Regions from separate parts of the Gordonia sp. GONU genome, predicted to be linked through region 2. Evidence: predicted binding sites of a transcription regulator. Region 2 holds the regulator's gene; the other holds the start of a gene.
What was found. Region 2 encodes LexA, which represses DNA repair genes until DNA is damaged. Its sites were predicted from a motif close to CGAACANNTGTTCG; they were not measured.
Positions count from the first base shown of each region.

Region 1: NWF34_RS07295 (HNH endonuclease signature motif containing protein) is a predicted target of LexA. The motif match lies at 1,679-1,692, and genes of this name have one in related genera.

Region 1 covers NZ_JANRHB010000005.1:152,345-155,720, reverse strand. Annotated here, with positions in the region: gene NWF34_RS07300 (4-coumarate--CoA ligase family protein) at 1-1,292, opposite strand, end outside; gene NWF34_RS07295 (HNH endonuclease signature motif containing protein) at 1,707-2,945, shown strand; gene NWF34_RS07290 (YbjN domain-containing protein) at 3,085-3,376, opposite strand, start outside.
Region 2 covers NZ_JANRHB010000001.1:212,110-215,485, reverse strand. Annotated here, with positions in the region: gene NWF34_RS00960 (phosphoenolpyruvate--protein phosphotransferase) at 44-1,744, shown strand; gene lexA (transcriptional repressor LexA) at 1,722-2,429, opposite strand; gene NWF34_RS00950 (LysM peptidoglycan-binding domain-containing protein) at 2,666-3,232, shown strand; gene nrdR (transcriptional regulator NrdR) at 3,332-3,376, shown strand, end outside.

The DNA of each region.
Region 1 (3,376 bases), on a different contig from region 2:
TAGACACACCCTGTCGGGTCGACCTGAGCGAGGTCGCCGGTGTGCAGGAAGCCGTCGGCGTCGATGGTGTCGGCGGTGGCCTGCTCGTTGTTGAGGTAGCCGAGCATCACGTTCGGGCCCTTCACCCACAGCTCACCGGGTTCCGAGAGCCCTTCCTGCGGCAGCGGGAGGTCCTCGCCGGTGGCCGGATCGACGATCTTGTTCACCGTGTTCGGCACCGGCCACCCCGTCGACGACAGCGGCGGATCCTCACGCCCCAGCGTCGCCTGAGTGTCGAACGGGATGATGTGGGACACCGGCGACAGCTCACTCATCCCGTAGCCCTGCAGCATGTGCAGATCCAGTCGCTTGGCCACCGCCTGACCGAGCTCGTCATCCAACGGGGCCGCACCCGACATCATCGTGTGCAACGACGACAGATCGTAGTTGTCGACGATCGGATGCTTGGCCAACGCGACCGCCACCGGCGGCGCGATGTAGGCCATCGTCACCTTGTGGTTCTGGATGTTCTCCAGGAACTCGACGAGGTCGAAACGCGGCATGATGACCAGCGATCCGCGGGCGGCCAGAGCCGCGTTGAGCAGCACCGTCATGCCGTAGATGTGGAAGAACGGCAGCACCGCGATCACCACGTCGTCGGCGGTCATGCCCTGCAGCGGACGCAGCTGGGCGACGTTGGCCACGAGGTTGCGGTGAGACAGTGCAACGCCCTTGGGATTTCCGGTCGTCCCCGAGCTGTACGGCAGCACCGCGACATGGGTCTTCGGGTCGAAAGAGACATCCGGGGCGGGGAGATTCGCGCCCAACAGGTCGATCGCATTCGGATGACCCGACGCGTCCTGACCCTCACCGTCGAGGACGATCAGGTTCTCTGCCGACAGACCCACCTCGTCGGCGGCCGCCTTGGCCTGCTCGAACATCGGCGAGATCGTGACCAGCATCTTCGCACCGGAATCCCGCAACTGCTTGGCGATCTCGGGCGCGGTGAACAACGCGTTGATCGTCGTCGCCGTGGCGCCGGCCCGCAGGATGCCGTGGAACACCGTCGCGAACGCCGGGATGTTCGGCGAGAGGATGCCCACCACGTCCCCTACCCCGATCCCGCGCGACGCGAGGGCCCCGGCGGCGGCCTCGATCTGCCCGACGAGCTGACCGTAGGTGGTCGTCGTACCCGACTTCGGGTCCACCAGGGCGATCCGTTCGCGGTCCTCGTCGGCGATCGACCCGAACAGGTAATCGAAGACACTCACATCGGGGATCTCGACATCGGGGAACGGACTCGTGAAGCTCATGGCACCTCCAGTGGTGGGTGGGTTTCGCCTGCGCATCGTATCAACACTCGTTGACACGATGTGACCTGGACCTCTTTCGTCGCCCAGTCTTCCCGAATCTGTTCGCAGCGTCGAGCATTTCGAGACGAGTCGCGCGGCCGAGAGTTCCGGACGGCACCATGAGAACCACTCGGCCACCACAGTCAGGCCGGTTCCGATCTCTCGACATTGCCGTCTGCCCTCGCCGCACTTCCGCCATCACGGCGCCAGCTTCGCCCTGAATTCTGCGACTCGTGCGCCTCATGCGACTGGTGTTCACCAGTGGCGCGAGCATCCTTCACGAATGTGAAACACCCTGACACAAGCATGGTTTCGCCAACTAATCGGTTGTGGAGAAACCTGACCATCGAATGTATGTTCGAGTACAGTGGAGTCATGGCGGAGCTCACCACACTTCTCGACCAGCTCATCGAGATCACCCCACCCACCGACGACCCCACCGGCCGAACAACTTTCGAACAGTTGGAGTTCTGGCGGTTGATACGCAACGTCGCCGACCACCAGATCGCAACGCATGCAGAAAAACTCGATGATCTGCGCGTTGCACAGAAGGCCGGTTCAACCACCAAGAAACTGTTGATCGAGATGGGATTCGCACCCGCGGTATCGACACGCACCACCCGCATCGCCGACGCGATGGGCACATTGAGCAAGGTCGAGGCCTGCGCGGCCGACGGACGCCTCTCCGCCGAGGTCGTCGACGCCATCGTGCGCGGCATGTCGACCATCGAGAAACGTTCCCCCACAGAGCTCTCCGACGACGACCACGCCATCTACGAAACCGAGCTCCTCACCCAAGCCCTGTCGGGTGCCACACCCACCGACATCCAGAAACACGCCCAGATGATCGGCAACACCATCGCCGACGACCAAGGTGGCATCGCCGCCGGCGACGACCGCGCCCTCGACACACTCTCCCACCACACGACCGACGACAGTCGCGTCGAGATCCACGCCAACGTCACCCAAGTCGTGGGCGAGAAATTCATCGCCATGATCGACGAACGCAGCACACCGCACCCCGAACCCGACGGCTCCCCCGACCGACGCTCGGCCACCCAACGACGAGCAGACGCACTCGAAGTACTGCTGGATCAAGCAGCCGTCGGAGCGGCGATGGACACCATCGGCGCCCCCAGAACCCAAGTGGCGTTGACCATCCCCGCCGACGGCGACCCCGCCACACTCCCCTGGACGGGCGCTGTCACCCACGCCATCGCCCGACAACTGTCGTGTGACGGTTCCTTGACCGAAATCATCATCGACGACGAGACCGTGCCCCTGGCCATGGGCCGCGAACGACGACTGTTCCCAGCCCACCTACGCAAAGCAATCATCATCCGCGACCAGACCTGCATCAAATGCGGTGCGCCACCCTCACACACGCAGGTCCACCACATCCAACACTGGACCGACGACGGCGACACCGACCTCGACAACGGCTGCCTACTCTGTCAACGCTGCCACACCCAAGTCCACCACCACGGCTGGGACATCATCCTCGGCTACGACCGCCACCCCTGGCTCATCCCACCCACCGACATCGACCCCCAGCGCCGCCCACTACCCGCCTATAACCGCCGCACCATGCGCCTAGACGACATCGCCGCCTGACGAAACAGACTCACGCGCAGCACCTTCCGCACCCGGCGTTCACCGAAGACCAGCCGGGACCGCATCCGTTCCTTGACAACTCCACAGTGTTCACAATGGTTCTCCGCGCCGGCCGGCTGCGATGTGGCGGGAGCGTCCGTCACTCCTCGGACGAAACCTCGTCACTGGAGGTCTGAGCCCCCTCGACCACGGATTCTCCTGGGACATAACGCCCCTCGAGCGGCGCACCGGCCTCGGGCAGCGTCTCCTTGTCGATGAGGTGCTCGAAAGCCAGGAGGTTGCGCAGGGATTCGCCACGCGAGACGCGCCACGCCCATTCGCGCTGGATCGAGGTGAGGAACCCGAGTTCGAGCAGGGTGTTGAAGTCACCGTCGGCCGCCTCGAGGACCTGCCCGAGGACGCGGTCGAGTTCGTCCGAGCCGAGCGCGTCG
Region 2 (3,376 bases):
TTTTTATGTTGACAAGTCAAGCCAAATTTGTAACCGTGGTCACATGACGCAGATTCTGACGGGGACGCCGGTCGTCGGTGGTGTGGCTCATGGACCCGCACTGTGGCCGGGACGCCGTCCCGACCACAGTGCGGAGGCGCTCGGCGCCGGTGTCGAGATCTCCGAGGACCAGCGCCCGGAGGAGGTCGCACGATTCACTGCGGCGGCAGGCGTCGTCGCCGCGCGACTCCGTGAGCGCGCGTCGCAGAACACCGGCGTCGCCGCGGAAGTACTCGCCGCCACCGCCGGACTCGCGGAAGACCGCGGCTGGATCGGTGCGGCGTCGGCCCTGATCGCCAGGGGTACGCCGGCACCGTCGGCCGCCGTTGCCGCCACCGAACAGTTCGCCGCGGTGTTCACCAAGCTGGGCGGCCTGATGGCCGAGCGGGTCACGGACCTCAACGACGTCCGCGACCGCGTGCTCGCCGAGCTCCTGGGACTGCCCGAACCCGGGTTGTCCACGCCGGAGGTGCCCTCGATCCTGCTGGCCGACGACCTCGCACCCGCCGACACGGCCGGCCTCGACCCCACCACCACGATTGCCCTCGTGACGCGACTGGGTGGGCCCACCAGCCACACCGCGATCATCGCCCGTCAGCTCGGCATCCCGTGCGTCGTCGCGGTGTCCGGACTCGTCGGGATCGATGCGGGTACGGCGATCCTCGTCGACGGCACCACGGGTGAGATCGCCGTCGACCCCGATGACACCGCCGCGCGAGCCCGAGTCGAGGAGTATCGGCGTCACGCCGCTCGCGTCGCCGGATGGTCGGGTCCGGGTCGCACCGGCGACGGGGTGGAGGTGGCGATCCTGGCCAACGTCGCCGACGGGTCGTCGGCCCGCGCAGCAACCGATCACCCGGTGGAGGGTGTCGGACTGTTCCGTACCGAATTGGCCTTCCTCGAGCGCGCCGAGGAGCCTTCGGTCGACGAGCAGGCGGGCATCTATCGCGAGGTGCTGGACGCTTTCGACGGCCGCAAGGTGGTCATCCGCACCCTCGACGCCGGCTCGGACAAGCCGCTGCGCTTCGTGACCCATCCCGACGAGGCCAACCCGGCACTCGGTGTGCGCGGCGATCGAATCGCCTTGGCGCACCCCGAGATCCGCGCGCGCCAGCTCGACGCGATCGCCCGGGCGGCGCTGGAGGCCGACGCGCAGCCGTGGGTCATGGCCCCGATGATCGCCTCACCCGCCGAGGCGGCGACATTCGCCGCGCAGGTGCGCGAGCGTGGACTCGTCGCCGGTGTGATGATCGAGGTTCCCGCCGCGGCGATCCTGGCCCCGGCGATCCTGGCCGAGGTGGACTTCGTCTCGATCGGCACCAATGACCTCACGCAGTACACGATGGCCGCTGACCGAATGTCCGCCGAGCTCGCATCGCTGACCGATCCGTGGCAGCCGGCCGTGCTGCATCTCGTCGCAACGGTCGCCCGGGCCGGACGTGATCAGGGCAAACCGGTGGGCGTCTGCGGAGAGGCCGCGGCCGATCCGCATCTCGCCTGCGTGCTGGTCGGACTCGGGGTGACCTCGTTGTCGAGCGCTCCCGTCGCGGCGCCCGCGGTCGGCGCCCGGCTCGGCGCGGTCACCCTGGCAACCTGCGAAAACGCGGCGGCGGCCGCGCTGGCCGCCACCGATCCGGCTGCAGCTCGCGCGGCGGTCGCCGCGGTACTCGACAGTGACGAGGTCAGACTCGCCTCATTACGGTGACGACCTTGCCGAGGATGACGGCCTCGTCGCCCGGGATCGGGTCGAACAACTCGTTGTGCGGCATCAGCCAGACATGACCCTTCTGGCGTTTGAAGGTCTTGACCGTGGCCTCGCCGTCGATCATCGCGGCCACGATGTCGCCGTTGTCGGCCACGTTCTGCTGGCGGACGACGACCCAGTCGCCGTCGCAGATCGCGGCGTCGATCATCGACTCGCCGACGACCTTCAGCAGGAACAGCGATCCCTCGCCGACGAGCTCCCGGGGGAGTGGGAACACGTCCTCGACGGCTTCCTCGGCGAGGATCGGTCCGCCTGCGGCGATCCGGCCGAGCACCGGTACGAAAGTGGGTTCGGGCAGTGCTCCGCCGGTCGGCGAGGTCGGCGTCGGGGGTTCGCTCGGCGCGATGTTCACCGCCCGCGGACGGTTGGCATCACGTTTGAGAAGGCCCTTGCGTTCGAGCGTCCGCAGCTGATGGGCGACCGAGGAGGTCGAGGTGAGACCCACCTCGTCACCGATCTCGCGGATGCTCGGCGGGTAACCGCGTTCTCGCACGGATTTGCGGATCACCTCGAGAACTCCGCGCTGCCGCGGCGTCAGCGACGCCTCGGCAGCCGCCATGTCCGCCGGGGTGACGGGCTCGTCGGCGCCCCGCGCTCCGGTGCGCTTACCGCCGTCATCGCTCATGATCGGGTTCCTCTCGATTCCGAACGTGCTGGTAGATCGCTTGTCTTTCGACGAGCCTAGCCGAGAACGCCGACCGCATCAAACATTTGTTCGACGTGTCGCGAGACAATTGTCGGAGTGCCGTGCTACAAATCGAACATCAGTTCATCGAACGGATGATCGACATTCGAACAGTTCGACCGGGACGACGCGGTCCCACTCACGAACACCGTTCGACCGGATACACGGAGGGCACCATGCGCACCGCCACTCTCATCGACCCCGTCCACCTCGACCCCGCCCGGCACGACCCCGCCCGGCACGGCGGTCCCGTCCGCGGCGACGTCCTGGAGCGTCCGCGCCCGACACGTCGGGGAGACGCCCGGCGGCCCGTCGACAACCGTCCGGTGCCGGAATCGGCGGTCCGGGTCCGCCGCGTCGCGTCCACCCAGTGCGCGTCGCCGGTGGGTATGCGCGGTCGTGGACCGGTGGTCCCGGCGTGGCGTCCCGCCGAGGCGGCTCCCGCGGCCGTCATCCGCCGGCGTCGCCGCACGGCGACCGCTGTCCTCGCCGGCGTCGCGCTCGCCCTGGCCGTGTGGGTCATCGCGGTCGTCGGCCAGAACTACGCCGCGTCGGTCACGCCTGCCGCGGTCGGCACCGAGGTCGTGCACGTTCGGTCGGGTGACTCGCTGAGCACGATCGCCTCGCGGGTCGCCCCCGAGATGCCGCGTGAGGCCGTCGTCGACGAGATCATCCAGCTGAATGACCTCGCGTCGAGCGGGCTGCGCGTCGGCCAGCCGCTCCTCACCCCCCGGTACCACTGAGGCCGGGCGGTATCCTCGATGCCACAGGGACCAGCCGAGCACCGGCCCGGCATGCGGCGCGGCTGCATCAGAGCGTCCCGTGACCTGCGTGAGGATACGATGCGCTGCCCCTTCTGCAAGAACGACGACACCAAGGTCATCGAC